Regions from separate parts of the Citrobacter sp. C1 genome, predicted to be linked through region 1. Evidence: predicted binding sites of a transcription regulator. Region 1 holds the regulator's gene; the other holds the start of a gene.
The links. The regulator CRP, encoded in region 1, controls carbon source genes, mostly activating them, when cyclic AMP is high. The targets are predictions, from matches to a motif close to ATGTGANNNNNNTCACAT.

Region 1 (3,422 bases):
GTTGATCTGCTGGTCGGCGTGGTACCGATCGTCAATCTGGAGTGGATCCAGAAGCTGACCCGCGACACCAGCGAGCGCGGTCACTCCCGCGAGGCGGTAATGGATTCGGTGGTACGTTCAATGGACGACTACATTAATTACATCACCCCGCAGTTTTCCCGTACGCATATTAACTTCCAGCGTGTACCGACCGTCGACACCTCCAATCCTTTTGCCGCCAAAAGCATTCCGTCACTGGATGAAAGCTTTGTAGTGATTCATTTTCGTAATCTGGAAGGCATCGACTTCCCGTGGCTGCTGGCGATGCTGCAGGGCTCATTCATTTCCCATATCAATACATTAGTGGTGCCGGGCGGCAAGATGGGGCTGGCGATGGAATTGATTATGCTGCCGCTGGTCCAGCGACTGATGGAAGGCAAAAAAATCGAGTGAAGCGTGGGAAGTGCCCGATGGCGTTACGCTTATCGGGCCTACAAATCAACATCATCCATCCGGCATCAGGGATTACGCGGCAATCACTTCATAGGAATGGGTAATATTCACCGCTTTTTCCAGCATCAGCGCCACGGAGCAGTATTTTTCCGCGGAGAGATCGACGGCGCGAGACACCGAAGCGTCTTTCAGATCGTTGCCAGTAACGATGAAATGCAGATTAATATGGGTAAACAGACGCGGCGCTTCTTCACGACGCTCGGAAGTGAGCTTCACTTCGCAGTTGGTCACATCCTGACGACCCTTTTGCAGGATCGACACCACATCAATGGCGCTACAGCCACCCGCAGCCATGAGTACCATTTCCATCGGGCTCGGCGCTTTATCACCGGAGTTACCGTCCATCAAGATTTGGTGGCCTGAGGCGGACTCACCGAGGAAGGTTAACCCCTCAACCCACTTTACACGCGCTTGCATATTTCGTAACTCCAATGTTTCAATTTTCCTGACAGATTACGCGTACATAACAATTCTCGCAACGGAAGGCGACCTGAGTCATGCTGAAGCGAGACACCAGGAGACACACGGCGAAAGCTATGCTAAAACAGTCAGGATGCTACAGTAATACATTGACGTACTGCATGTATGCAGAGGACATCACATTACAGGCTGCAGTTCACTTTTTAGCAGCCCCTTTCCCAGGTAGCGGGAAGCATATTTTTGCAACCCCAGAGGCAGCGTCGTGTTCTGACTCTGGAGACAGCTTATAACAGAGGATAACCGCGCATGGTGCTTGGCAAACCGCAAACAGACCCGACTCTCGAATGGTTCTTGTCTCATTGCCATATTCATAAGTACCCATCGAAGAGCACGCTGATTCACCAGGGTGAAAAAGCGGAAACGTTGTATTACATCGTTAAAGGCTCAGTGGCAGTGCTGATCAAAGATGAAGAAGGGAAAGAAATGATCCTCTCTTATCTGAATCAGGGCGATTTCATTGGTGAATTAGGCCTGTTTGAAGAAGGCCAGGAACGTAGCGCCTGGGTACGTGCCAAAACCGCATGTGAAGTTGCTGAAATTTCATACAAAAAATTTCGTCAATTAATCCAGGTTAACCCGGATATTCTGATGCGCCTGTCTTCTCAGATGGCTCGTCGCCTGCAGGTAACGTCCGAAAAAGTGGGCAACCTGGCCTTCCTGGATGTCACCGGTCGTATCGCCCAGACCCTGTTGAACCTGGCGAAACAACCTGACGCGATGACCCACCCGGACGGCATGCAGATCAAAATCACCCGTCAGGAAATTGGCCAGATCGTTGGCTGCTCCCGTGAAACCGTTGGTCGTATCCTGAAAATGCTGGAAGATCAGAACTTGATCTCCGCGCACGGTAAGACCATCGTCGTCTACGGCACGCGTTAACCTCGTCGAAATGGCGCGTTACCTGGTAATGCGCCATTTTTGTTTGCACCGATGTGGCGAAGACTGATTTATCACCCAGAGATCAACTACGCACTACGACAAACGCTGGTGCTGTGTTTACCCGTGGCTGTCGGTCTTATCATCGGTCAGCTTCATCTGGGGCTGCTGTTCTCCCTCGTCCCCGCCTGCTGCAACATTGCCGGTCTTGATACCCCGCATAAGCGATTTTTTAAACGCTTAGTTATTGGCGCGTCACTGTTTGCCGGATGTAGCCTGATCATGCAGCTATTGCTGGCAGAAAGCATTGCGCTCCCGCTGATCCTTACCGGCCTGACGCTGATTCTCGGCGTGACCGCCGAGTTAAGCCCGCTGCATGCACGACTGCTGCCCGCCTCACTGATTGCGGCAATTTTCACGCTAAGCCTGGCTGGCAACATGCCGGTCTGGGAACCGCTACTGATCTATGCGCTGGGAACATTGTGGTACGGCGCGTTCAACTGGTTCTGGTTCTGGTTGTGGCGTGAGCAGCCGCTGCGCGAATCGCTCAGCCTGTTATATCGCGAACTGGCCGATTACTGTGAAGCGAAATACAGCCTGCTAACCCAGCACGTCGATCCCGAAAAAGCGCTGCCCCCGCTGCTGGTTCGCCAGCAAAAAGCGGTGGATCTGATCACCCAGTGCTATCAGCAAATGCATATGCTGTCGGCGCATCACAACAACGAGTACAAACGCCTGCTGCGGGCCTTTCAGGAGGCGCTGGATTTGCAGGAGCATATTTCCGTCAGCCTACATCAACCAGAAGAGGTGCAGAAGCTGGTCGAACGCAGTCATGCAGAACAGGTGATTCGCTGGAATGCGCGCACCGTCGCCGACCGGTTACGCGTACTGGCAGATGACATTCTGTATCACCGCTTACCAACACGCTTTTCGATGGAAAAACAGATTGGCACGCTGGAGAAAATTGCCAACCAGCACCCGGAAAACCCGGTCGGGCAGTTTTGCTACTGGCACTTTAGCCGCATTGCCCGCGTGCTACGCACCCAGCGTCCGCTGTATGCCCGAGATTTAATGGCCGACAAACAGCGCCGCCTGCCGTTACTCCCGGCCCTGAAAAACTATCTGTCGCTGAAATCTCCCGCGTTGCGTAATGCCGGGCGTATCAGCGTCATGCTGAGCATCGCCAGCCTGATGGGCAGCGCCTTACACCTGCCCAAACCTTATTGGATCCTGATGACGGTCCTGTTCGTCACGCAAAATGGCTACGGTGCCACGCGGGTACGCATTCTGCATCGTTCGCTGGGTACGCTTGTCGGGCTGGTGATTGCCGGCGTCACGCTGCACTTTCATATTCCGGAAGGGTTTACGCTGGCGGCCATGCTGGTCATCACCCTCGTCAGCTATCTGATCATGCGCAAAAACTACGGCTGGGCCACCGTCGGGTTTACGGTTACGGCAGTGTATACCCTGCAGTTGCTGACGCTGAACGGAGAACAGTTTATTGTGCCGCGCTTTGTCGATACGGTGCTGGGCTGTTTGATTGCCTTTGGCGGCACGCTCTGGCTGTGGCCACA
Region 2 (3,422 bases), 2.5 Mb from region 1:
CTATAAACGCATTGCCAGTGCAAAGGGTGAAAATGAACTGGAAGAGATCAAGGTCGAGCTAATCGACCGCTTTGGCCTGCTGCCCGATCCTGCCCGCACGCTGCTGGATATTGCCCGTCTGCGCCAGCAGGCGCAAAAGCTGGGTATCAGAAAGCTCGAGGGTAATGAAAAAGGCGGTACCATTGAATTTGCAGAGAAAAACCACGTCAACCCAGTGTGGCTGATCGGTTTGCTGCAAAAACAACCACAGCACTTCCGCCTGGACGGTCCCACGCGCCTGAAGTTTATTCAGGACCTTGCTGACCGTAAAACGCGTATGGAGTGGGTGCGTCAGTTTATGCGCCAACTGGAAGAAAACGCCGTAGCATAGCCATCAGGCCGGGTGCAGTTCACCATACTCACCCGGCCGGTTGAATTTACAAACTCTTTGCACTTCCCTGCACTTCCCGACACAGCAAACCGCCATAATTCCTGTTTACTTTTACATGATAAAAACCACGTAAAAACAATGGACTTATGGCAATGTTAAACAATAAGCAATTCTCTCGCTGGCTGACGTATTTTACGCTTGCCGCGTCTCTTGCGCTGGCGCTTCCGGCCCAGGCGAACACCTGGCCGCTGCCTCCGCCAGGAAGCAGACTGGTGGGTGAAAATACCGTACATGTTGTCGAAGATAACGGCGGTTCACTGGAAGCCATTGCGAAAAAGTACAATGTGGGTTTTTTAGCGCTGCTACAGGCTAACCCTGGCGTCGACCCTTTCGTGCCAAGAGCCGGTAGCGTATTAACCATTCCGCTGCAAACCCTGCTACCGGATGCCCCGCGCGAAGGGATTGTGATTAATCTTGCCGAGTTGCGTCTGTACTATTATCACCCAGGTAAAAATTCGGTGACCGTGTATCCGATTGGTATTGGTCAACTGGGCGGAGATACCCTGACCCCCACCATGGTAACCAGTATCTCTGATAAACGAGCCAACCCGACCTGGACCCCAACGGCCAATATCCGCGCCCGTTACAAAGCCAATGGTATCGACCTGCCTGCCGTCGTCCCTGCGGGTCCGGAAAACCCGATGGGTCATCATGCCATCCGCCTGGCGGCTTACGGTGGAGTCTATTTACTTCACGGTACCAACGCTGATTTTGGTATCGGTATGCGCGTCAGCTCTGGCTGTATTCGCCTGCGCGACGGTGATATTGAAACCTTATTCCGTCAGGTTACGCCAGGTACCAAGGTCAATATTATCAACACGCCAATCAAAGCCTCTGTTGAACCCAACGGCGTGCGCCTCGTAGAAGTGCATCAGCCGCTGTCGGAAAATATTGATGACGATCCGCAGGTGCTGCCGATCGTACTGAACGCGTCGATGAAGACGTTTAAGAATGCAGCACAAACGGATGCCTCCGTCATGGAACACGCTATGGAACTGCGTTCCGGGATGCCGGTAGACGTAACGCGTCATCACGACGTCAGTCAGCAGTCACTGTAAACAGTTGCCCATAAAAAACCCCCGCTGGATGTTTTTCCGCGGGGGTTTTTTTAGTTAACTCGCAGTGGCATTGCGATGGGTTAAAACTTATTTGTAGATTACCGCTGTACCATGAAGAGTGTTAGGACCGGTCACAGAGGTAATACGGAACGATTTCGCCCCCATTTCATCTGCTTTCTGCGCCAGTTGATCTTCCAGAGAACCTAAGTTAGTCCCCGCATTCGCAGAGATAATCCCTACCTTCTGTTGGCCTTCAGGCGTGGCCTGAACTTCTACAGCGGCAAAGCTGGCAAATGAAAGTGAGCTCAGAACCGTAGCAAGTAGCAGCGTTTTTACGTTTTTCATAATAGTGACCTTATGCAGATGAATGTCTGTCGAAAAGATTAACTTAACGATCGATAGGGAAATCATAGATGTGATCCAGGTCACACGTCAATGTTTTTTTATAACGATCGTTATATAAAATGCAAAGGTCTTATTTTTCATATCAATAGAAACAAATTATTTTTATCGTGAATACACTGGAGAGTGTGGGCAAATATTTTTATAATGATTGTTCAATAAACCCAACCAGGTACGACGGCACCATGACAACTGAAACGACAGGTTGTGCAAAAAAAAGCCGTGGCCGACCAAAAGTGTTCGACAGGGAAGCCGCGCTTGATAAGGCCATGACACTCTTCTGGCAGCACGGATATGAAGCGACCTCGCTCGCCGATCTCGTGGAAGCAACCGGTGCCAAAGCGCCCACGCTGTATGCGGAATTCACCAATAAGGAAGGGTTATTTCGTGCCGTGTTGGACCGCTACATCACCTGCTTCGCTGCAAAGCACGAAGCCCAACTCTTTTGCGAAGAAAAAAGCCTCACCTGTGCGCTGGAAGACTATTTCACGGCAATCGCCAGCTGCTTCACCAGCAAAGACACGCCGGCAGGATGTTTTATGATTAATACCTCCGCAACGCTTGCCGCCTCTTCCCGCGATATTGCGCACACGGTGAAATCCCGCCATGCCATGCAGGAGCAAACGCTGACCCAGTTTCTTCGCCAGCGCCAGCAACATGGCGAAATTCCGGCACACTGCGATCCGCAGAAACTGGCCGAATTTCTGAACTGTATTTTACAAGGTATGTCGATCAGCGCCCGCGAAGGGGCAACTTTTGAGAAACTGATGCAGATAACCCGGACCACGCTGCGTCTGTGGCCTGAACTGCTGAAAGAAGAAACCGCGCCTCTGGCCTGAACTCCGCATTAACCATCTGATAAAAAAAGCCCCCCAGCCTGAGCGAATGGGGGGCTAATTCATGTACAGAGCAAGACTATTTTACGCGTTGTTATTCAGCACCAACTGGCCGTTGTTATCCAGTGGGATTTGCGAGCCAGGGTCTTTATCCATGCGGATTTTGCCCTGCTGATCGCCAATTTTGTAGGTCACGTCGTAACCCAGCATTTTTTCCGATTTGTCATACACTGTTTTACAGCGCTGCTGCGTACTGGTGTAAGTATCGTTTTCCTGCATCGAACCCTGGATCTGGTTCCCGGCATAACCGCCACCTAATGCCCCTGCAACGGTGGCAATATCTTTACCGCGTCCGCCACCAAACTGATGACCGATAACCCCACCCGCAACAGCACCCAGCACTGAACCCGCAATACGATTTTCATCCTGCACCGGCTTACGGTGGGTAACCGTCACGTTACGGCATTCCTGACGCGGCGTTTTTACCGTTTCTTTAATCGGGGTCGCAGAGACAACATGTGCATATTGTGGGCCACGCTCAAACACGTTAAGACTGGCCACCGCTGCCACACCCAGCGCAGCAGCTACGCCAATCCCTATACCCGCCAACATTGATTTATTCACGGGACTTCCTCCTTTTTTGCTATTAGCAACAACTTTGCAACAGGAGATGAAAAATGCCAATCAGATTACGGA

Region 2: a site for CRP is predicted at 1,902-1,919, ahead of bhsA (multiple stress resistance protein BhsA). Genes of this name have one in related genera too.

The regions. Positions count from the first base shown of each region.
Region 1 is NZ_CP115035.1:354,093-357,514, reverse strand. It holds gene IB214_RS01680 (phosphoribulokinase) at 1-432, shown strand, start outside; gene IB214_RS01675 (OsmC family protein) at 505-909, opposite strand; gene crp (cAMP-activated global transcriptional regulator CRP) at 1,219-1,851, shown strand; gene IB214_RS01665 (YccS/YhfK family putative transporter) at 1,903-3,422, shown strand, end outside.
Region 2 is NZ_CP115035.1:2,905,600-2,909,021, forward strand. It holds gene mfd (transcription-repair coupling factor) at 1-370, shown strand, start outside; gene IB214_RS14100 (L,D-transpeptidase family protein) at 523-1,488, shown strand; gene bhsA (multiple stress resistance protein BhsA) at 1,576-1,833, opposite strand; gene comR (TetR family copper-responsive transcriptional repressor ComR) at 2,076-2,729, shown strand; gene IB214_RS14115 (glycine zipper 2TM domain-containing protein) at 2,811-3,350, opposite strand.